2 regions of the Kitasatospora sp. NPDC127060 genome follow, and region 2 is predicted to be linked to the other one. Evidence: predicted binding sites of a transcription regulator. Region 2 holds the regulator's gene; the other holds the start of a gene.
The links. Region 2 encodes HspR, which represses chaperone genes until heat shock. Its sites were predicted from a motif close to TTGAGNNNNNNNNNCTCAA; they were not measured.
Positions count from the first base shown of each region.

Region 1: lon (endopeptidase La) is a predicted target of HspR. The motif match lies at 3,255-3,273, and genes of this name have one in related genera.

Region 1 covers NZ_JBHXEG010000003.1:18,623-30,465, reverse strand. Annotated here, with positions in the region: gene ACFWIS_RS03205 (ROK family protein) at 1-158, opposite strand, end outside; gene ACFWIS_RS03200 (GtrA family protein) at 248-790, opposite strand; gene lon (endopeptidase La) at 836-3,232, opposite strand; gene ACFWIS_RS03190 (rhomboid-like protein) at 3,398-4,156, opposite strand; gene ACFWIS_RS03185 (response regulator transcription factor) at 4,776-5,513, shown strand; gene ACFWIS_RS03180 (sensor histidine kinase) at 5,593-6,723, shown strand; gene ACFWIS_RS03175 (multifunctional oxoglutarate decarboxylase/oxoglutarate dehydrogenase thiamine pyrophosphate-binding subunit/dihydrolipoyllysine-residue succinyltransferase subunit) at 7,009-10,767, shown strand; gene ACFWIS_RS03170 (protein kinase) at 11,017-11,843, shown strand, end outside.
Region 2 covers NZ_JBHXEG010000027.1:36,923-48,765, reverse strand. Annotated here, with positions in the region: gene dnaK (molecular chaperone DnaK) at 1-351, shown strand, start outside; gene grpE (nucleotide exchange factor GrpE) at 348-968, shown strand; gene dnaJ (molecular chaperone DnaJ) at 1,192-2,346, shown strand; gene ACFWIS_RS17360 (heat shock protein transcriptional repressor HspR) at 2,405-2,914, shown strand; gene ACFWIS_RS17355 (helix-turn-helix domain-containing protein) at 3,108-4,109, shown strand; gene ACFWIS_RS17350 (hypothetical protein) at 4,674-5,291, shown strand; gene ACFWIS_RS17345 (LuxR C-terminal-related transcriptional regulator) at 5,299-5,778, opposite strand; gene ACFWIS_RS17340 (helix-turn-helix domain-containing protein) at 5,771-6,733, opposite strand; gene ACFWIS_RS17335 (LuxR family transcriptional regulator) at 6,726-7,682, opposite strand; gene ACFWIS_RS17330 (LuxR family transcriptional regulator) at 7,672-8,667, opposite strand; gene ACFWIS_RS17325 (TDT family transporter) at 9,344-10,573, opposite strand; gene ACFWIS_RS17320 (LysR family transcriptional regulator) at 10,644-11,576, shown strand; gene clpB (ATP-dependent chaperone ClpB) at 11,705-11,843, shown strand, end outside.

The DNA of each region.
Region 1 (11,843 bases), on a different contig from region 2:
GAGGAGACCGCGGCCCTGGTCAGCCCGGTCTCGGCGGCCACCTCGGCGCGCGAGCGGGGGCCGCGGGCGATCACCCCGAGCACCAGGGCCAGGTTGGCCCGGCGCATCCCCTGCTGGCTGGCGGGCCCGGCCCGAACGCCGTCCGGCTCCCCGCGCATAACTCTCACCTCACGGTCTCGGAGCGCTCACGGTCACGGAGCGGCTCACGGTCACGGAGCGGCTCACGGTCACGGCGCACCTCTTGGACTCAGGTCGCGTCCCGTGGCATCTCGGGTGCAGCGTAACCGGGTTCCACCTCGGAGTGCGTCCGCACGACGGGGCTGGTGAAGACCCAGCGCCGCATCGCCCAGAAGCGGAACAGCATGGCGACGAAGGTGCCGACGACCATCCCGCTGAGGAAGTCCGCGACCTCCTGCTGGAACGGGCTGAGGTAGGGCTCGCGCAGGCCGAGGGCGTACCGGGAGAGCGCCAGCGGGATCACGTTCACGCCGATCGCCACCGCGCTGACCAGGAAGAACAGCAGGGCCTCCGGTGGGCGCCCGTCCGTCCGGAAGGCCCAGCGGCGGTTGAGTACATAGGAGACGACGGTGGCGATCACCGTCGCCACCGTCAGCGCCACCACCGGCGCGTGCGCCAGGACGGTGAACTTGAGCTCGAAGTCGATCACCGTGGTGAGCGCGAAGCAGCCGCTGCCGACCAGCAGGAACTTCACCGGTCGGCGGTGCCGCACCAGGAACGGGCGCAGCCGGGCCGGCACCCGGGCCAGGGCGCGCTGCGTGGGGGACGGCATCTCCGCAGTGTTGCACGCGGAGCGGCCGTCCCCCCGTCGGCCACGTCAGGCCGCGGCGACCAGCACCCCGGCGGGCTCCAGGGCCAGCGCGAGCACCTCCCGGACGTCCGCCACCGGGTGGACGGTGAGCCGCTCCAGCACCTCGGCGGGGACGTCGTCCAGGTCGGCCTCGTTGCGCTTGGGGATGATCACCGTGGTGAGGCCGGCCCGGTCGGCGGCGAGCAGCTTCTGCTTCACCCCGCCGATCGGCAGCACCCGCCCGGTCAGCGACACCTCGCCCGTCATCGCCACGTCGGTGCGCACCTTGCGGCCCGAGAGCAGCGAGGCCAGCGCCGTGGTCATGGTGATGCCGGCGCTCGGCCCGTCCTTGGGGACGGCCCCGGCCGGGACGTGCAGGTGCACGCCGCGGTCGCGCAACGAGGTGACCGGCAGTTCCAGCTCGGCACCGCGCGAACGCAGGAAGGAGAGCGCGATGTGCGCGGACTCCTTCATCACGTCGCCCAGCTGCCCGGTGAGGGTCAGCCCGGTGCCGCCGGTCTCGGCGTCGGCCAGCGAGGCCTCGATGTAGAGGACGTCGCCGCCGGCTCCGGTGACGGCGAGGCCGGTGGCCACCCCGGGGACGGCGGTGCGCCGCTCGGCGGGCTGCTGGGCGGACTCCGGCACGTGGTGCGGTCGGCCGATCAGGGCGCGCAGGTGCTCCGCGCCGACCGTGGCGGGCAGCTCGCGCTCGCCCAGCTCGGCCTGTGCGGCGATCTTGCGCAGCACCCGGGCGATCGAGCGCTCCAGGGTGCGCACGCCCGCCTCCCGGGTGTACTCCCCGGCGAGGCGGCGCAGCGCCTCCTCGTCGACGCTGACCTGTCCGTCGCCGAGGCCGGCCTTCTCCAGCTGGCGCGGGAGCAGGTGGTCGCGGGCGATGACGACCTTTTCGTCCTCCGTGTAGCCGTCCAGGCGGACCAGCTCCATCCGGTCGAGCAGCGGCTCGGGGATGGCCTCCAGCACGTTGGCGGTGGCGAGGAAGACGACGTCGGAGAGGTCGAGCTCGACCTCCAGGTAGTGGTCCCGGAAGGTGTGGTTCTGGGCCGGGTCCAGCACCTCCAGCAGGGCGGCGGCCGGGTCTCCCCGGTAGTCGGAGCCGACCTTGTCGATCTCGTCGAGCAGGACGACCGGGTTCATCGAGCCGGCCTCCTTGATCGCCCGCACCAGCCGGCCGGGCAGCGCGCCGACGTAGGTGCGCCGGTGGCCGCGGATCTCCGCCTCGTCCCGGACGCCGCCGAGCGCGACCCGGACGAACTTGCGGCCCATGGCGCGGGCCACCGATTCACCGAGCGAGGTCTTGCCGACGCCGGGCGGGCCGACCAGGGCGAGCACCGCGCCTCCCCGGCGGCCGCCGATCAGGCCGAGCCCCTGGTCGGCCCGGCGCTTGCGGACGGCCAGGTACTCGACGATCCGCTCCTTCACGTCGCCGAGGCCGGCGTGGTCGGCGTCCAGCACGGCGCGGGCGCCGGCGATGTCGTACGCGTCCTCGGTGCGCTCGTTCCAGGGCAGCTCCAGGACGGTGTCCAGCCAGGTGCGGATCCAGGAGCCCTCGGGTGACTGGTCGGAGGAGCGCTCCAGCTTGTCGACCTCCTTGAGCGCCGCCTCGCGGACCTTCTCGGGCAGGTCGGCGGCCTCGACCCGGGCGCGGTAGTCGCCCTCCTCGTCGGCCGGGTCGCCGTTCAGCTCGGCCAGCTCCTTGCGGACGGCCTCCAGCTGGCGGCGGAGCAGGAACTCCTTCTGCTGCTTGGCCACGCCCTCCTCGACGTCCTTGCGGATGGTGTCGTTGACCTCCTCCTCGGCGAGGTGGTCGCGCAGCAGGGTGAGCGCGTACTCCAGTCGGGCGACCTGGTCGGCCTCCAGCAGCACCTTGAGCTTCTGCTCGGCGGTGGCGAAGGGCGCGTAGCCGATGTTGTCGGCGAGCTCGCCGACGCCCTCGATCCGGTCGACGCGGTCGACGATCTGCCAGGCGCCGCGCCTGCGCAGCCACTGGGTGGACAGCGCCTTGTACTCCTTGACCAGCTCGGCGGCCCGACCGGCCACCGGCATGCCGACCGAGGACTCCTTGAAGGGCGTGGTCTCCACCCAGAGCGCGGCGCCGGGGCCGGTGGTGCCGACCCCGATCCGGACCCGGCGCACGGCGCGCACCAGTGCGGCGGGGTCGCCGTCGGCGAGGCGGCCGACCTGCTCCACGGTGGCCAGCGTGCCGGCCGCCGCGTACGAGCCGTCCACCCGCGGGACCAGCAGGACCTGCGGCTTGCCGGAGCCGGTGACCGCCGCGCGGGCGGCCTCGACCGCGGCGCGCACCTCGGTGTCCTTGAGGTCCAGCGGAACGACCATGCCCGGGAGGACGACCTCGTCGTCGAGCGGCAGCACGGGCAGGGTGAGCGGTGTGGACGTCGATGCCATGATCTCTCCCCAGTCAGCGAACTTGAGTCGACCTGACTAAGTCTTCGCGGGCACCGGATGTTCCCGGCATCTTGTTCGCTGTGAGCGAACGCGCCGTCACCGGGGCGGTCGAGTGGAGGCGCCGTCAAAAGGGCGGGGAAAGAACGGCCCAAGAGGGCCCCGGCGTCAGCGCGCGGCGGACGGCGGCCGCACCCCGGCCCGCACCACCGCGAAGACCTGAGCGGTCGAGGAGGCGGCGGAGCCGACCCCCCGGAGCCGCGCCGAGCGGATCCGCGGCCGCGGCGGGCGGCGCTCGATCCGGCGCAGCCAGGGCCACAGCGCCGTCCCGGTGAGCAGCGCGGCCGGGTGCCCCACGGCCGTGACCAGGTCCTTCCCGGTGACGATCTGCTGGACGATCATCAGCCCGGCACCGGCCAGCACCGCCACCCGGGCGGACCGCGGCAGTGCCCCGGCCGCCGCGCCCAGGCAGGCGAACACCCCGTAGCTGACCCCGATGTCCAGCCGGTCCATCGCCTCCGGCGCCAGCCGCCCGGCCTCCACCGCGGTGATCACCACGCCCTGGGAGAGCAGCGTGGCCGCGACGTGCCCGATCGCGAACACCGCCGCCGCCCGGGCCGGGCCGACCCGGCGCTCCAGCGGCGCCAGGGTGAGGGCGAATCCCCACAGGTAGGGGACCCAGTCGCCGCCGGCCACCCAGACCCCGCTGAGCACGAGAGCCCGCAACGGGTGCTGGAGCAGGTTGTGGCCGTCCGAACTGGAGGCCTCCTGCAAGCGCTGGACGAGTTCCGGATCGGCGAGCCGGGCGAGGGTGGAAGTCGCTCCCACCACGGCCAGATATCCGAGCGTGAAGGGAGTGCGCCGGGGCGTCGGCACGCGTTCCAGCAGCCATTCGAGGACGCCGCCGCGAAGTCCGCACCGGAGCATTCCGTACGGCACCCGCGCGGACCCGCGCCCGGCGGAGTCCCGCCGCAGTCCCGCCATGACGCCTCCGCTCCACGCCCGCGGCCGGCGGTGCCCGAAGGTGCCCGGAGTACCGGCGCGGACGCCGGATTCCGCCCTGCGCGGCGTTGTCGCGGCCACGCTACGTCGAGGTTCTGAGAGGCACCTGAGAAAAGCCCGTGAAGACCGTCGACGCGGGGAGCGGCCGGATTACCGACATTGGTCCAGACCTTCTCCCGATTAACGCGTCAGTAGGGGCTCTGACCGGCGACTTGGCGTCAACTGAACTGCATACGTACCGTTACGCAGTGAAAATTCGCCGGGTAAGGTATCGGCCCGTGCCCACTCGTGCAGTGGGCCCAAGGGCGGCCGGACAGCCGCTCTCCGCGGGCCGGAAACGTCCGGTCCACCTGCCGGGAGGCATCCGCTGTCCGTACGCTGCGGAGTGCGCGGGAGAAGTGGGCGGAAGACCATCCGCCCGCCGCTCCCGGGCGCGCGACGGGACGGCGGACCCGGCACAGTCCACGACGGAACAAGACTACGAGCGGAGCCCCGCCATCCCCACAGGTGGCCGGCCCGCAGCCCTGGGGGCGGTGGCGTGACCGTGACAGAAATTCAGCAGGACAACCCCAACACCGGCGGCACTGTGAGCAGCCAGCGCAGAGTGCTGGTGGTGGAGGACGAACCCACGATCGCCGAGTCGATCGCCGCCCGGCTGGGCGCCGAGGGGTTCAAGGTCGCCGTGGCCCACGACGGCCCCGGCGCGGTGGACGGCTTCCACACCTGGCAGCCGGACCTGGTGGTCCTGGACATCATGCTGCCCGGCTTCGACGGGCTGGAGGTGTGCCGCCGGATCCAGGCCCAACGCCCGGTGCCGGTACTGATGCTGACCGCCCGCGACGACGAGACGGACCTGCTGGTCGGCCTCGGCGTCGGTGCCGACGACTACATGACCAAGCCCTTCTCGATGCGCGAACTGGCCGCCCGGGTCAACGTGCTGCTGCGCCGCGTCGAGCGCGCCCAGCAGGCCGCCCGCACGCCCGCGCTCGGCAGCCTGCGCTTCGGCGAGCTGGAGATCGACCACGTGCAGCGCCGGGTCCGGCTCGCCTCGGGCGACGTCCACCTGACGCCGACCGAGTTCGACCTGCTGGCCTGCCTGGCCGCCCAGCCGCGCGCGGTGCTCACCCGCGAGCAGCTGCTGGCCGAGGTCTGGGACTGGACCGACGCGTCCGGCACCCGCACCGTCGACAGCCACGTGAAGGCGCTCCGCCGCAAGATCGGTGCCAGCTGGATCCGCACCGTCCACGGCGTCGGATACGCGCTGGAGGCCCCGCTCTCCTGACGGGGGCTCCGGGCGACGGGCCACCGGGGGGCCCGTGTCCGGCACCGCCGTGACACCACGCGGGGATCACAGGGGACCAATGACCTTTCCACAGCAACGCAACGGGGACGCCGACGGCGCGCGCCCGCAGAACCTGGCAGCCCGCGCGGCCAGCCGGGTCTGGGCCGACATCCGTCCGCTCGACCCGGTCCGCTCGATCAAGGGCAAGCTCGCCCTGCTGGTGATCGTCTCCGTGTTCCTGGCCACCGGGATGGTGGTCGTCGCGATCAGGTCCGAGACCCAGATCCGGATCATCATGGTCTTCTCCATGATCGCCTCGCTGCTGTTCATGCAGTTCCTCGCGCACGGGCTGACCGCCCCGCTGCGCGAGATGACGGACGCCGCCCGCGCGATGGCCTCCGGCGACTACAGCCGCCGGGTCGAGGTGAGTTCGCGCGACGAGATCGGCGAGCTGGCGGCCGCCTTCAACGCCATGGCCGCCGACCTCCAGGCCGCCGACCGGCACCGCCGCGAGCTGGTCGCCAACGTCTCGCACGAGCTGCGCACGCCGATCGCCGCGCTGCGCGCCGTGCTGGAGAACGTGGTGGACGGCGTCGTCCAGCCCAATCCGGCGACGCTGGGGGCCGCGCTGGAGCAGACCGAGCGGCTCGGCCGACTGGTCACCCACCTGCTGGACCTCTCCAAGATCGACGACGGCGTGGTCGACCTGGACGCCCGCCCGTTCGAGGTGCGCGAGTTCCTGGACGGCGTGCTGCGCGGGGTCACCGTGGACGGCGCGACGGCCGGCGGGGCGTTCTCCCGGCGCGGCGACGTCCGACTGGCCCTGGAGGTCAGCCCCGCCGGGCTGACCGCCGTGGCGGACCCGGAACGGCTCCACCAGGTGGTCGCCAACCTGGTCGACAACGCCTGCAAGCACTCCCCGCCCGGCGGCACCGTCACGGTGCGCGCCAGACCCGAGGGCGAGGAGGGCGGCCTGCTGCTGGAGGTCCAGGACGAGGGTCCGGGCATCCCGCCGGCGGACCGCGGCCGGGTCTTCGAACGGTTCAGCCGCAGCGGCACCGCGACCGCCGCCGGACCGGGCGCGGACGGCGGCACCGGGCTGGGCCTGGCGATCGCCCGCTGGGCGGTGGACCTGCACGGCGGCCGGATCGCCGTGGCGGAGTCGCCGCGCGGCTGTCGGATCGAGGTCCGGCTGCCGGGACAGTCCTGAGCGCCGGGACATTTGTCACAGATCCGACACAGACGCATACGAAGATCGTCAATCGATTCGCCTGGCTGTTTGTCCGCTTTCGCCCCGCTTTGCGGGGCGATCGGGCCCGATCGGTTCCCCTCAGATACGGCTTTCTAACGTACTTTTTCAGCCAACCTGCAGGTCAGGACTGTGATCTGGGCGACGCCTGGGGCCCGGGGACTGCGCGATCACTGGTCAGGGGCGTAGCCTTAATCCCCGCTGTCCAAACATCCCAAAAGGAAGCGGAAGAGGGCGGTTGCCGCCGTGTCGCCACAGTCCCCTGAAACCCCCAACAGCTCGGCCCCACGCAGTACGGAGAAGCCCACTGGCTTCGGCCCCAATGAGTGGCTCGTCGATGAGATCTACCAGCAGTACCTCCAGGACCCGAACTCGGTAGACCGAGCCTGGTGGGACTTTTTCGCCGACTACAAGCCCGGTACCGAGGTGACCCCAGTGACCCAGGCCGCGACCCAGGCCGGCCCCACGCCGACCCCTGCCGCTGCCCCCGTGCCCGCCGCTGCTGCTGCTCCGGCCGCACCTGCCGCACCCGCCGCCCCGGCCGCTCCGGCCCCGGCTGCCGCACCGCTCGCCGCCGCGCCCGCCGCGCCGCCGGCCCCCAAGGCCGCCGCCCCGGCCGCGCCCGCCGCCACCGCCGCGGCCGGCCCCGAGCTGGTCCAGCTGCGCGGCCCGGCCAAGGCCGTCGCCACCAACATGGACGCCTCGCTGGAGGTGCCGACCGCGACCTCGGTCCGCGCCGTCCCGGCGAAGCTGTTGATCGACAACCGCATCGTCATCAACAACCACCTGCAGCGCGCCCGCGGCGGCAAGGTCTCCTTCACCCACCTGATCGGTTACGCCCTGGTCCAGGCCATCAAGGCCGCCCCGGGCATGAACTACAGCTACAAGGTGGAGGACGGCAAGGCCTTCCTGGTCAAGCCGGAGCACGTCAACCTCGGCCTGGCCATCGACCTGGTCAAGCCGAACGGCGACCGCCAGCTCGTCGTCGCGGCCATCAAGAAGGCCGAGACCCTCGACTTCTACGGCTTCTGGCAGGCCTACGAGGACATCGTCCGCCGGGCCCGCGCCAACAAGCTGACCATGGACGACTTCACCGGCGTCACGGTCTCGCTGACCAACCCCGGCGGCATCGGCACCGTGCACTCCGTGCCGCGCCTGATGCAGAACCAGGGCACCATCGTCGGCGTCGGCGCCATGGAGTACCCGGCCGAGTTCCAGGGCTCCGCCCCGGAGACCCTGTCCCGGCTGGGCGTCTCCAAGATCATGACGCTGACCTCGACCTACGACCACCGCGTCATCCAGGGCGCGGCGTCCGGCGAGTTCCTGCGCGAGATCCACCGCCTGCTGCTCGGCGAGAACGGCTTCTACGACGAGATCTTCGAGTCGCTGCGGATCCCGTACGAGCCGGTCCGCTGGGCCACCGACGTCGCCACCACCCACGACGACGAGGTCAACAAGACCGCGCGCGTCATGGAGCTGATCCACGCGTACCGCGTGCGCGGCCACCTGATGGCCGACACCGACCCGCTGGAGTACAAGCAGCGCAAGCACCCCGACCTGGACGTCACCACCCACGGCCTCACCCTGTGGGACCTGGAGCGCGAGTTCGCGGTCGGCGGCTTCGGCGGCCAGAAGATGATGAAGCTCCGCGACATCCTCGGCCTGCTGCGCAACACGTACTGCCGCACCGTCGGCGTCGAGTACATGCACATCCAGGACCCGAAGCAGCGCAAGTGGCTGCAGGAGCGCCTGGAGAAGCCGTACGCGAAGCCCGAGCGCGAGGAGCAGCTGCGGATCCTCCGCCGCCTCAACTCGGCCGAGGCCTTCGAGACCTTCCTGCAGACCAAGTACGTCGGCCAGAAGCGCTTCTCGCTGGAGGGCGGTGAGTCGCTGATCGCCCTGCTGGACGCGACCATCGACGCCGCCGCCGAGCACCGCCTCGACGAGGCCGTCATCGGCATGGCCCACCGCGGCCGCCTGAACGTGCTGGCCAACATCGTCGGCAAGCCGTACGGCAAGATCTTCGGCGAGTTCGAGGGCAACCTCGACCCGAAGTCGATGCACGGCTCCGGCGACGTCAAGTACCACCTGGGCTCCGAGGGCACCTTCACCGGCCTGGACGGCGAGACCATCAAGGTCTCGCTCGCCGCGAACCCCTCCCACCTGGAGACGGTCGACCCGGTCGTCGAGGGCATCGCCCGCGCCAAGCAGGACATCCTGGACCAGGGCGGCACCACCTTCCCGGTGCTGCCGATCCAGATCCACGGCGACGCGGCCTTCGCCGGCCAGGGCGTCGTCGCGGAGACCCTGAACATGTCGCAGCTGCGCGGCTACCGCACCGGCGGCACGATCCACCTGGTGGTCAACAACCAGGTCGGCTTCACCGCCGCCCCGGCGTCCTCGCGCTCGTCGATGTACTGCACCGACGTGGCCCGGATGATCGAGGCCCCGATCTTCCACGTGAACGGCGACGACCCGGAGGCCGTGGTCCGCGTCGCGCGGCTCGCCTTCGAGTTCCGCCAGGCGTTCCACAAGGACGTCGTGATCGACCTCATCTGCTACCGCCGCCGCGGTCACAACGAGGCCGACAACCCGTCGTTCACCCAGCCGCTGATGTACGACCTGATCGACAAGAAGCGCTCGGTGCGCAAGCTGTACACCGAGGGCCTGATCGGTCGCGGCGACATCACCATGGAAGAGGCGGAGCAGGCGCTCCAGGACTTCCAGGGCCAGCTGGAGAAGGTCTTCGCCGAGGTCCGCGACGCGGCCCAGGCTCCGGCCGACGCCACCGCCGGCAAGCCGGTCGCCGACTTCCCGGTCTCCATCCAGACCGGCATCTCCCAGGAGATGGTCAAGCGGATCGCCGCCTCGCAGGTCAACCACCCGGACTGGCTGACCGTCCACCCGCGCCTGCTGCCCCAGCTGCAGCGCCGCGCCGCCTCGGTCGAGGACAACACCATCGACTGGGCGATGGGCGAGACCCTCGCCATCGGCTCGCTGCTCATGGAGGGCCACCCGGTCCGCCTGGCCGGCCAGGACAGCCGCCGCGGCACCTTCGGCCAGCGGCACGCCGTCCTGATCGACCGCAAGACCGGCGAGGACTACACCCCGCTGCAGTACCTCACCGAGGACCAGGCCCGCTACACCGTCTACGACAGCCTGCTGTCGGAGTACGCGGCCATGGGCTTCGAGTACGGCTACTCGCTGACCCGCCCGAACGCGCTGGTCATGTGGGAGGCGCAGTTCGGCGACTTCGTCAACGGCGCGCAGACCATGGTGGACGAGTACATCGCCTCCGCCGAGCAGAAGTGGGGCCAGCACTCCGGCGTCACCCTGCTGCTGCCGCACGGCTACGAGGGCCAGGGCCCGGACCACTCGTCCGCCCGCCCGGAGCGCTTCCTCCAGCTGTGCGCGCAGGACAACATGACGGTCGCGATGCCGACCCTGCCGTCGAACTACTTCCACCTGCTGCGCTGGCAGGCGCACAACCCGCACCACAAGCCGCTGATCGTCTTCACCCCGAAGTCGATGCTGCGCCTGAAGGCCGCGGCGAGTGCGACCGAGGAGTTCCTGTCGGGCTCGTTCCGCCCGGTCATCGGCGACACCACCGTCGACCCGGCGCAGGTCCGCAAGGTGGTCATCACCTCCGGCAAGTTCTACTACGACCTGGCGGCGGCCCGGACCGAGCGCGGCGTCACCGACACCGCCATCGTCCGCATGGAGCGGCTCTACCCGCTGCCGGTGGCCGAGCTCCAGGAGGAGCTGGCCCGCTACGGCGACGACGTCCAGTTCGTCTGGGCGCAGGAGGAGCCGGCCAACCAGGGTGCCTGGCCGTTCATCGCGATGAACCTGGTCGACCACCTGCAGGTCGTCATCGGCCGCAGCGGCGGCGACGCCCGTCTGCGCCGGGTCGCCCGTGCCTCGGCCTCGTCGCCGGCCGTCGGCTCGGCCAAGCGCCACGGTGCCGAGCAGCAGGCGCTGATCGAGGAGGTCTTCGCGCTCTGACGCGCCGAGGCCCCGCACCGCAGTGACGCCCGCGGCCCCGTCTCCCGACCAGGGAGGCGGGGCCGCGGGCGTTCCGCACTCCTGTCGTGCCCCGGCAAAGGTCGCAGCTCTGCAACCAATGCCGGACCTGCCCGCACGCCCTCCTGACGGATCGATAGGTTATGCATCGCCAGATCGCCGCCCGGCGCCCTTCATCGCGCCCGCGGCCCCGGCCGAACGACCTCACCGCGCTCCCAGGGGGACCACCACATGACCGCCGACACGCCACGTGACCCGGGCCAGCTCCCTCCGGTCTTCCAGCCGCTGCTCCCCGAGGATCCCCGGGAGGTCGGCGGCTACCGGCTGTTCGCCCGGCTCGGCGCCGGCGGCATGGGCCGGGTCTACCTCTCGTACACACCGGGCGGGCGCCCGGTGGCGCTCAAGGTGGTCCGTCCCGAGTTCGCCGAGGACGGCGAGTTCCGCCGCCGCTTCGCCCAGGAGGTCAGCAACGCCCAGCGGATCCACGGGCTGTACACCGCCCAGGTGATCGACTCCGGCGGCCTGGACTCGGCCGCCCCCTGGCTGGTCACCGCGTACGTCCCGGGCCCGTCCCTGCAGCAGGTTGTGCGGGAGCACGGCGCGCTGCCGGTCCGCACCGTGCTGCTGCTGATGGGCGGCATCGCCGAGGCGCTGCAGGCGATCCACAGCGTCGAGGTGGTCCACCGCGACCTCAAGCCCGCCAACGTGCTGGTCGCCGGGGACGGCCCCCGGGTGATCGACTTCGGCATCGCCCGGGCCGCCGACGCCACCGCGCTCACCGGCACCGGCTACCGGATCGGCTCCCCCTCCTTCATGGCCCCCGAGCAGGCCCAGGGCCGCGCCGTCACCCCCGCCACCGACGTCTTCGCGCTGGGCGCCCTGGCCGCCTACGTGGCGGGCGCCAGCGCCCCGTTCGGCGACGGCCCGGACACCGCGGTGCTCTACCGGGTGGTGCACGAGGAGCCGGACCTGGAGGCCGTCCCGGCTGACCTGCGCGAGCTGATCCAGCGCTGCCTGGCGAAGTCCCCGGAGGACCGGCCGAAGCCCGCCGAGATCAT
Region 2 (11,843 bases):
CGCCGCGAGGCCGTCGAGACCCGCAACTCCGCCGAGCAGCTCGTCTACTCGACCGAGAAGTTCATCGCGGACAACTCCGACAAGCTCCCCGCCGACGTCAAGACCGAGGTCGAGACCGCCATCGGCGAGCTCAAGGAAGCCCTCAAGGGCGAGGACATCGCGAAGATCCGCGAGGCCTCCGAGAAGGTCTCCACCACCGCCCAGAAGCTCGGCCAGGCGCTCTACGCCAACGCCGACGCCGCCGGTGCCGGTGCCGCCGCGGCCGGCGAGTCCACCCACGCCAAGGAGGACGACGTCGTCGACGCCGAGATCGTGGACGACGAGAAGCCCAAGGGCGGTGCGTCGGCATGACGGACAAGCCGCAGGGCGGTAAGCCCGGCGACGACTCCGCCGCCGAGGAAGCCGTGATCAAGGCTGCCGAGGAAGCCGCGGCCGGCGGTGCCGGCGAGGGCTCCGACGAGCTCGCCGCGGCCAAGCGCGAGCTGGCCGAGCGCACCGCTGACCTGCAGCGCCTGCAGGCCGAGTACCAGAACTACCGCAAGCGGGTCGAGCGCGACCGGCTGACGGTCCGCGAGATCGCGGTCTCCAACATCCTGGAGTCCCTGATCCCCGTGCTGGACGACATCGGCCGCGCCCGCGAGCACGGCGAGGTGACGGGCGGCTTCAAGTCCGTCTCCGACTCCCTGGAGATGGTCGTCGCCAAGCTGGGCCTGCAGCAGTTCGGCAAGGAGGGCGAGCCCTTCGACCCGACCCAGCACGAGGCTCTGATGCACAGCTACTCCTCGGACGTCACCGAGGACACCTGCGTGCAGATCCTCCAGCCCGGCTACCGCATCGGCGAGCGGATCATCCGCCCGGCCATGGTCGCCGTCGCCGAGCCCCAGCCCGGCACCCAGACGACGCCCGGCCCGGACGCCGAGGCCAAGTCCGCCGACCCGGACAAGTCCGACGGTGGCTCGGACAGCTGACAACCTGTGACAGCTGACAACCAGTGCGCTGCGGAGTCGTACGCCGGCCAGTACGGCGGCCGACTCCGCAGCGCGCTGTCAACAGCACTTCTTTCGGCTGCTGTTGACAGCGCAGTGACGATGGACATCGGGAGGTGGCGGAAGCCGTGAGCGAGCGCAGCGGGCGAACCATTCTGAAGTGCGTGTACCGCTCCGCGGCTGCCGAGCTCGGCGAGGTGGGCGCATGAGTGGCAAGGACTACGTGGAGAAGGACTACTACAAGGTCCTCGGCGTGCCCAAGGACGCCACCGCCACCGAGATCAAGAAGACCTACCGCAAGCTGGCCCGCGAGTTCCACCCCGACGCGAACAAGGGCGACGCCAAGGCCGAGGAGCGCTTCAAGGACATCTCCGAGGCCTACGACGTCCTCTCCGACGAGAAGCGCCGCAAGGAGTACGACGAGGCCCGCAGCCTCTTCGCCAACGGCGGGTTCCGCACCGGCGGCCCCGGCACCGGCAGCTACGGCTTCGACTTCGGCGACCTCTTCAGCGGCAACCAGGGCGGCGGGGGCGGCGGCGGAATCGGCGACGTCTTCGGCGGCCTCTTCAACCGCGGCGGCACCCGGCAGGCCCAGCCCCGGCGCGGCGCCGACGTCGAGACCGAAGTGACGCTCTCCTTCGAGGAGGCCGTCGACGGCGCGACCGTGCCGCTGCGGATGACCAGCCAGGCCCCCTGCCGCCTCTGCAACGGCACCGGCGCCAAGTCCGGCACCACCCCGCGGGTCTGCCCGACCTGCGTCGGCGCCGGCACCGTCAGCCGCGGCCAGGGCGCCTTCGCACTCTCCGAGCCGTGCAAGGACTGCCGCGGCCGCGGCATGATCGTCGACGACCCGTGCCCCGACTGCCACGGCAGCGGCCGGGCCAGCTCCGCCCGCACCATGCAGGTCCGCATCCCGGCCGGCGTCCAGGCCGACCAGCGGATCCGGCTCAAGGGCAAGGGCGCCCAGGGCGAACGCGGCGGCCAGCCCGGCGACCTCTACGTCACCGTGCACGTCGACCCGCACCCGGTCTTCGGACGCAAGGGTGACAACCTCACCGTCACCGTCCCGGTCACCTTCCCCGAGGCCGCCCTCGGCGCCACCATCGAGGTGCCCACGCTGAACGGCCCCGCCGTGAAGCTCAAGCTCCCCCCGGGCAGCGCCAACGGCCTCACCATGCGCGCCCGCGGCAAGGGCGCCACCCGCAAGGACGGCACCCGCGGCGACCTCCTCGTCACCGTCGAGGTCGTGGTGCCGCAGCACGTCACCGGCGACGCGCTGAACGCGCTGGAGCAGTACCGCGAGGCCACCGCCTCCGACGACCCACGAGCCGCTCTCTTCCGGGCGGCGAAGGGAGCGTGACGACCAGATGTCCCCGAACCCCCTCAACCCGATGAATCCGATGGGCGCCGACGGCCCGATGGACTCCAACGGCCCCATCGGCCCCGGCCTCGGCGAGGGCCTGCCCGGCAACGGCCCCCGTCGGCCCCGCCGCGCCGCCGCCCCGCCGCAGTACGTGCTCACCGAGGACACCCCGGTGTACGTCATCTCGGTCGCCGCCGAACTCTCCGGCCTCCACCCGCAGACCCTGCGCCAGTACGACCGCCTCGGCCTGGTCTGCCCCGACCGCACCGCCGGCCGCGGCCGCCGCTACTCCGCCCGCGACATCCAGCAGCTGCGCGAGGTCCAGCGGCTCTCCCAGGACGAGGGCATCAACCTGGCCGGCATCAAACGGATCATCGAGCTGGAGAACCAGGTCACCGCCCTCCAGTCCCGCATCACCGAGCTGGTCGACTCCCTCGAAGGCGCCGCCACCGCCATCCAGCAGCGCGAGGCCGCCGTCCACGCCTCCTACCGCCGCGACCTCGTCCCCTACCAGCCCCCCACGCCGCAATCCAGCGCCCTCGTCGTCTGGCGCCCCAAGCGCTGACCCGGGGCCCGGACCGCACCACAGCCGCCGGCTCCCTCCTGTTCGGGGGGTGCCGGCGGCTGGCGTGTGGTGAGAGAGTGGCTGTCCGCTGGACGGTCCTCGCCTACCAGCAGGGTCACACCGAGCCGGTCGAATTCACGTATTCCACGGGCTTCACCAACCATCTTGTCCGGAAAATGGCAAGGAGAGAAAAATGAGCGGCCGGGAGCAGGCAGGTCTTCCAGCGAATGGATCTCGCACCCTGTCACCCGAAGCCCGAGAGCTCTTCCTGGCCATCAGTCAGAGGCGCGGCAGGACGATCCGAAAGGACGATAAATATGCCGCCACAGATGCACTTAACGAACTGACAGAAATCGGACTACTGGTCCCCGATATCGATGAGCCCGGAACGTTCGTGGCAGTCGACCCCGCACAGCTTTCGATGAGCCTCAGCCTCACTTGGCAGCGACAGGCACTGGATCTACTGTCCCGCGCTATATCGATCCCCACGGATTTCAATGAACTTGCCGAAGGATTTCACTCGCCAAGCCAGATCGGCGGCCCGATCGAATACGTTCGCGGAAAAGCGCTCATAAACCAGAGGCTCCGGCAGTCCACCGAAAAGGGACTGGTGGAAGCGCTTGCGATGCAGCCTGGCGGGCCTCGCCCGCCCGAGGTCCTCGCAGCAAGCATCGAGCCCGACCTTGCGGTCCTCCGGCTTGGCGCCAGCATGAGAACCATCTACCACGCGAGCACGCGATATCACCAGCCGACCAGGGACTACGTCACCACCTTGACTGCGGCAGGTTCACAGTTCCGCACCCTGGACGAGCCCTACACCAGACTCATCATCATCGATCGCCGAATAGCTGTAATTCCTGTTGCCGATGACATGGGCCTTGCGGCATTCATATACGATCAATCCGTCATCAAATATCTCGCCGATGAGATATTTGAACGCAACTGGGCCCGCGCACTTGAGTTCGACGGGAATCGAGCAGTTCCGCAGGAGGTCGTCTCCAGGCTGCGACAGACGATCATCGAACTACTGCTTGAAGGAACGAACCACCGCGTCATCGCACGCCGCCTGGGCATCAGCGAAAGAACCCTGGCGCGCCACATAGCGGAGATGCGAGACGACTACAACGTGGATTCGCTGTTCCAACTGGGCTACGTTCTCGGACGAGCGACCCAAGACGCCCCGATCCAACCGTGAGTCACCAGCCGCACCTGGGCGGCACCGCACTTTCCCGTGACCTGGGGGCGGCGAACCTCACGTCCAGTTTATGTCGTTTTGGATGAGTGCAACCGCAGCAATGTGCCCGGAGCTCACGGGTCGTTCCTGAGGGAGCGAGGAGCACACGGCCACCAGCATCGCCACACCGATGACAACCGGGAGCACGACCCTCCGGACGTGCCGTTGGATGCGAGACATCAGCCAACCACTTCCCTCAAAACCCAGGTATCGAACTAATCATCAGCCATGGAACGCGCACCCCCATAGTGCCGTATGGCCGTGTGGCTACGCCATCCCCCCTGTCGCATGCGTGCGTCATCTCCCTGCCAGGCATCCAGATGCCACCTCGTGAACCTGGACGGGGTGGCGTCATGCGATGGACGATCAGTTCGCTCCCAATGGTCCGGCAAGACACCACATCTTGCCAATGTACCGTCAAATGACTAGCCGTTCACCAAACATCGGCATTACGCCGCAGAGCAGCCCAAATCCAACGCATTCGCCGACGCACTCTCCCCTGGTCGGCCTTCCCCCGGAGTCGACATGACCGAGCCCTACCTGCGTCACAACGACAGCCAGGCCCCTGAGGGTCGGCGTGCACGTGTGTTCCTGGCCGCGCCGCTGATGCGGCTGACCGGCCCCGCGGACAGCGTGGTGACGCTCGCCAGCCGGACGCGGCTGACGACGCTCCGCACCACCCTGCTCCGCAGCGGTGCCGCCGTGTACAGCGCGCACCACAGCGACGCCTGGACCGTTGCCGGCCGGGCGCCCGAGCCCCGGGTGCCGTCCGACTTCCGGGCGCTGCAGTCCGCGGACCTGGTGTTCGCCTACGTCGGTGCCCCGCTCTCGGCCGGGGTCAGCCTCGAACTCGGTTGGGCGTCGGCGCTGCGGAAGCCGATCGTCCTGCTCGTCGACGAGGCCATCACCCACAACCCGCTGATCGCCACCATCGAGCAGGTCGCCCCCGTCCTGCCGCTGGTCTTCGACGACACCTGGTCCCAGGAGGCCCTCCACCACACCGTGGAGACCGCCCTGGACTGGGCCGGCATGGCGCTCTCCCTCCGCGAGGGCTTCTGGACCGCCCCCGGCGACCGCTTCAACGTCCCCCGGCAGCAGACCGCCCTTCCCGGCTACTGGCCGACCGGCGCCGCCACCGGCTGAGCCGAACTCACCCACCGGACTCCCCCGTCCGGGCTCCCCGCTTCTGCCGGCCGAGCTGGAACAGGGTCTCGGCGTCGTACACGTCACGCAGCCGGGCGATGTGGCCGGCCACGGTCCGCTCGCTCAGCCCCGTGCGGCTGGCGATCGCCCGCTGCGTGAGCCCCTTCGCGAGCAGGCGACCCACCTGATCGTGGGCCTGGGTCAGGTCCTCCAGCAGGTCTGGCGCCTCGGCGGACCGGACGAGCAGGCGGGCACTCTCCTCCCGCAGATCTGCCCCGACGCGGTCACCGACGGCACGGGGGCTCACCGCGCTGTAGGTGCTGTCGGCAACGCGGAGGACGGTCAGTCCGAGGTCGGCGAGTCGCTTGACGGTGGCTTCGTCCTCTGGGCAGATCTCACCGATGTGTATCCGGCCTTCTTCGGCCAGGATCGCGCGGTAGAGCTCGCGGGCGGCGGCGTCGGGCAGGTCGAGTACCGGCTCAGGCATTGCGGGCTCCCCCCATCTGCCAGCCGAGCTGGAAGAGGGTCTCGGCGTCGTACAGCTCGCGCAGGCGGGCGATGTGACTGGCCACGGTGCGCTCGCTGAGGCCGAGGCGGGTGGCGACGGCGCGTTGGGTGAGGCCTCGGGCGAGGAGGCGGGCGATCTGGTCGCGGGTGTCCGGATCGGGTGAACCCTCTGTCATGGAATCCCAGTTGACGGCGTCGGACTGGTGCCACAGTTGCTCGAAGGCGTCCACGATGAACGCCACCGTCGGCGGGTCGTCGACGATGGCGGCGCTGCTGTTGTCCGGAGCGGCGGGGATGACGGCGACGGTGCGGTCGAAGACCATGAAGCGTTTGAACGGCCGGTCCAGCACTCGTATCCCGCAGCCGAGTCGGGTGGCCGCCGCCGCGTAGGCCACTGCCGGGGCGTCGGTGCGGGCGCCGCGCTCGAACAGGCAGCGAATGGCGCCACCGCGTTCGAGGTAGCGGCGGGTGCGGACCAGGGATTCGGCCAGCTGGCCGGCGTCACGGCTGACACCCGGCTGTGCACTCAGCGCCTCACTGGCGAACTCCCGGGTCAGTTGCTCGACTTCGTGACGGATCTCGGCCTTGTCCGTGATGATCCTGGCGCTACTGCGGCCGGGATCGCGGCGGGGTGCGGTGTCGTAGGCACGGGTGAGGTCGCGCAGTTGCCCGGGGATCTGGTCGGCTTCGGCCAGCAGTCGGGCGCACGCCCTGCGGATGTCGGCACTGATCCGTTCGGCGACCGACCGGGGATCGACCGCGCTGTACGCGTTGTCCACCAACTGCGGCACCAGAAGGCCGAGTTCAACCAGCTGTCCGAGCGCCTCCCGGTCCGCCGGGCCGATGTCGGCGGCGCGGACGCGGCCGCCCTCGCGGAGGATGGCGAGGTAGAGCTCGCGGGCGGTGGGGTCGGGGAGGGCGGCGGGGTCAGCCATGGCGGTCTCCGCGGAGGTGCCAGCCGAGGTGGAAGAGGGTCTGGGCACCGTAGCGGTCGCGGAGGCGGGCGATGTGGCCGGCGACGGTGCGTTCGCTGAGGCCGAGGCGGGTGGCGACGGCGCGTTGGGTGAGGCCACGGGTGAGGAGGTGGCCGATGCGGACGGTGGTGGGGTGGGGGGCGCCGAGGTGGTGGTCGGCCGGGGTGGCGCGGGCCCAGTCGCGGTGGAAGTGGGCGACCAGGTGGGCGACGGTGGCGGGGTCGGTGAGGACGGCGACGCAGTTGCGGTCCTCGGCGGCGGGGATGACGGCCACCGAGCGGTCGAAGACCAGCATCCGCTCGTACGGTTCGGCGAGCACCCGGGTCTGGGCGCCCTGGCGGCTGCGGAGGCCGATCTGGTGCAGTACGGCGGGGTCGTCGAGGATGGCGGGCTGGTAGAGGGTGCGTGTGGTGCAGCCGCGGCGGAGCAGGGAGAGGTCCTGGCCGAGGGTCAGTTGGAGGAGTTCGGCGGGGCGGGGGCCGGGCTGGGCGGAGAGGAACTCCTCCTTGCAGTCGGCGAGGAGTTCGGTGAGGCGTCGGCGGATGGCGGTGTGGCCGTCGATCTGGGTGGCGGGGAGGGACCCGTCGTCGAGTTCTCCGCCGGCCGGGCCGCCCGACCGGTGGAGCGCCTCGTAGGCGTGGGAGAGCGGCCGGAGGGCGCCCGGGAGCCGTTCGGCGTGCACGAGCAGCCGGGTGGCGCGGAGCCGGAGTTCGGCGCCGAGCCGGTCACCGAGGGCGCGCGGGTTGGCGGCCGTGTAGCCGGTGGCGGTGGGGGTGAGGAGGCCGCGGGCGACGAGGGCGGCGACGGTGGGCCGGTCGGCGGGGGCGAGGTCCTCGTGGCGCAGCCGGCCGCCGCCGCGGACGGCGGCGAGGTAGAGGTCGCGTTCGGCGGGGCCGGGTTCATCGGTCATCGCGGGCGCCTCTCATCAGCCAGCCGAGCTGGAAGAGGGTCTGGGCGCCGTAGCGGTCGCGGAGGCGGGAGATGTGGCCGGCGACGGTGCGTTCGCTGAGGCCGAGGCGGGTGGCGACGGCGCGTTGGGTGAGGCCGCGGGCGAGCAGGCGGCCGACCCGGTCGGGGATGGTGCGGGCGGGGCCCTGGCCGAGGGCGGCGGCGGCTTCGGCGGTGTCGGCGCGGGCCCAGTCGCGTTCGAAGCCGGCGATCAGGAAGGCGAGGGAGGCCGGGTCGCTGATGAAGGCGGCGGTGCTGTTGTCGTCGTTGGCGGAGATGACGGCGACGCTGCGGTCGAAGACGATCAGCCGCTGGAAGGGCTCGTCGAGGACCCGGATCTGCGAGCCGTGCCGGGTGACCTGCTCGGCGTAGGCGATGGCGGGTGGTTCGGCGAGCGCGACCGGCTGGTAGACGGTGCGCAGCGAGCAGCCGCGCTGGAGGAGTTGGACGTCCTGGGCGAGGGCGACCTGCAGGGTGTCGGCGGGCCGGTGGCCGGGTTGGGCGGTGAGGACCTCGGAGCGGCAGTCGGAGACCAGTTGGGAGATCCGCTGGCGGATGTGGACGTGGCCCTCGACGTAGACGGCGCCGCCGGCGCGGCCGGACGGGCGGGGCATCGCGTCGTAGGCGCGGGTGAGGCCGTCGAGGGCGCCGGGGAGGTTCTCGGCGCGGACCAGCAGCCGGGTGGCCTCGCTGCGGAGTTCGGCGCCGAGGCGGTCGCTGACGGACCGCGGGCTGACGGCGGTGTAGCAGCGGTCCAGCCGGTTGGCCATGACCAGGCCGATGTCGAGGAGTTGGCGGAGCGCGGTCCGCTCGGCGTCGGTGATGTCGGCGAACGGGATGCGGCCGCCTCCGGCGATGATCGCCAGGTAGAGCTGTCGGGCGGCCTCGTCGGGTTCCTCGCCCTCGGGTCCCGCCTGGTGCGGCGCGTCCGCCGGTTCCGCCGTCACGTCGTAACTCTCCCTGCCGGACGCTCTCCCCTGTTGCCTCCCCGCCGGTACGCGCGCGCCGTGGCGGTGCACGGTCCGCGGGTGCCGGTGGCCGGGCGTCTCACGCTACCGGCCGGACGGCGGGCCCCCGGGTCCGGGTGCCGTCGCACACGGGCTCCCGGGGGCCGCCGTCGGTACGCCAATGCCAGGGCGATTCCGTCGAGGCGGAGCAGCAACGCCTCGCCGGATCCGGCCCGGGCTCCATCACCACACATGGATCCCGGCCGGCGCTCTTCCCCCCCGTTCCACGGCCGCGGGATGTTGCACCCGCGGTCAGTTCTGAAGAGCGGATCGCCACCATCGGGCTGCGGTGCCCGGACGGCCTGGCGTGCCTCCACCCTCACAGCGTGACGGCCGGTGGACAAGTGCCGCCGGAGTGCAGGTTCACGCAATTGCAACTTTCCGCATCCCCCGGTGGGCCCGGGGGCGTGGGCGGCGGGCAGGATTCCGGTAAAGGTCGAGGCCAGCGGGGGGCGGGGGCGGTGGGCGGCGGTTGGCGGTGCACCGTCATCCCGTAGCTGCGCGTTCCTGCAACGGCCGCGTGCTCATGAGCAGCGAGAACCGTCCGGCGAGAACCGCCCGGCGGGGTCCACCGCGGTCGTGTCCCACCGCTGAGCCCGGCCCGTGCCGGCCCGGTTCAGCGCGCCAGCAGCCGCCCGCGCACCAGCCCGGCGGCCGTACCGCCCGCCGCCAGCACCCAGGCGGTGCCGAGCAGCAGGTAGAGCCCGACGGTCAGGGCGGTGAAGCCGCCGAAGCCGGTGTGCTTGGCGAGCGCGGCGGCGCCGGTGACGCAGGTGCCGATCGGGAAGGTGTACGCCCACCAGGTCATCGCGAAGGGCATCCCGGCCCGCCGGGCGCGCAGGTTCGCGGTGAGCGCGACGGCCAGCCAGAGCATCGCGACGCCGATCACCGCGACGCCGTACAGCTCGGCCAGCGGCAGCAGGACGGGGGCCAGCGCGGGCAGCACCGGGCGGGCCGCGTCGGCGAGCTGGTGGATCGCGGTGACGGACTGGCCGAGCGGGCCGAGCACCAGGAACAGCGCGGGGGTGAGCGCCAGGGTGGGCAGCTTGCTGTGGAACAGCCCGGTGAACACCACCGGCAGCAGCACCAGGGTGGCCAGCAGGCCGACCCCGAACAGCGCCCAGCAGCCGTACAGCAGGGCCTGCTGGGGCGTTCCGGCGGGCAGGTGCGGGACGAGGGCCGGGCCGCAGGCGGAGGCGACCAGCGGGGCGACCACGGGCAGCAGCCAGGTCGGGTTGGCCTCCAGGGCGGACACCCGGTGCCGGGTGATCATCAGGTACGGGATGCCGGCCGCGACGGTCAGCGCGTAGAGCGTGCCGACGCCCCACAGCACGGCGTCGACGGCGACGGCCGGGCCGGTGCCGATGACCCGCGAGCCGAGCAGCAGGGTGCCGAGCCCGACCGCCAGCAGTGCCATCGGCGGACAGCCGTAGAAGACGGCGGTGGCCGGGTTGTCCAGCAGCTGGGTCCGGGCCGCCTCGCGGTGCCGGGTGAGGTGCACCAGCCGGGCGCCGGCCAGCACCAGCAGGGCGGCCGCTCCGAGCGCCCACATGACCTCGCCGAAGCCGATCAGGCCGGGCAGCCGGACCGGCAGGGCGGCGGCACCGTTGGCCACGATCGCGGTGCCCATCACGGCGGCGTACCAGTTGGGGCCGAGCTGGGAGAGGTCGAAGCGGGAGAGCCGGGAGCCGGCGGCGGGGATCGCGGGGATGGCCTGAACGCCGGTGGAGCCGGCGGGAACGGCCGGGGCGCCGGTGGAGCCGGCGGGAACGGCCGGGGCGCCGGTGGAGCCGGCGGGGGCCGCGGGGCGGCGGGCGAGTGGACGGACATCGGCCGAGATGGACATGGATCCACCGTCGCCGAGCGGCCCGCCCTCCGGTAGCGCCGCGGATTCTATGAGGGCATAGCCTGAACCTATGCCCCTCTCCCCGCACGTCCCCGAACTGGGTGCCCTGGAACTGCTGCTCTCGGTGGCCCGGCTCGGCAGCGTCGGCCGGGCGGCGGCCGAGCTGGGGGTGAGCCAGCCGACCGCGAGCGCCCGGATCAAGGGCATGGAGCGGCAGATCGGCGTCCCGCTGCTGGAGCGCTCCCCCCGGGGCAGCCGGCCGACCGAGGCGGGCCGGCTGGTGGTCGAGTGGGCCCGGCAGGTGGTGGAGGCGGCGCAGGCGCTGGACGCCGGGATCGACGCGCTGCGCGAGCGGCGGGACGCCAAGCTGCGGGTGGTGGCCAGTCTGACCGTCGCCGAGTACCTGATGCCGGGCTGGCTGCTGGCGCTCTCCGAGGCCAGTCCGGGGACGGCGGTGACGCTGCGGACGGCCAACTCGGCGGAGGTCGCCGGGCACGTGCTCGCCGGGGACGCCGACCTCGGCTTCGTCGAGGGCCCGTCCACCCCGCCCGGACTGGGCGGTGCCGTGGTGGCTGCGGACCGGCTGGTGGTCGTGGTGGCGCCCAACCACCGGTGGGCCCGCCGCCGCACCCCGCTGACCGGGAAGGAGCTAGCGGCCACCCCGCTGGTGCTGCGCGAACCGGGCTCGGGCACCCGGGAGGTGCTGGAGATGGCGCTGACCCCGTACGGGGGCGCGGTGCCGCCCCGGATGGAGCTGGCCTCGTCCACGGCACTGAAGGCGGCGGCGATGACCGGGGCGGGACCGGTCTGCCTGAGCGAGCTGGCGGTGGTGGAGGAGCTGGCCACCCGGCGGCTGGTGGAGGTGCCGCTGGCGGAGGAGCTGGACCTGCGGCGGCCGCTGCGGGCGGTGTGGCCGGCCGGGCAGCGGCCCGGCGGGCCGGCCCGGGAACTGCTGGGGCTGACCCGGCGCCGCCCCGGCCGGTCCCCGAGACGGACGGCCTGAGCGGCAGGGCCGACACGGAAGGCCCGGGGGCCGAAAAGGCTTCGCCGAAAAGTTGAGCGGAATACACTCAACTTAGTGCATGCTGTATCTGGCAGTACTGAAGGACGACGAGGGAGGATCCCCCAGCAGTGGACGCGAGCAAGTTCACCACCAAGACGCAGGACGCCCTGTCCGCCGCGATCCGGCAGGCGGGCGCGGCCGGCAACCCGGACGTCAAGCCGGTGCACATCCTGATCGCCCTGCTGGAGCAGCCCGAGGGCATCGCCC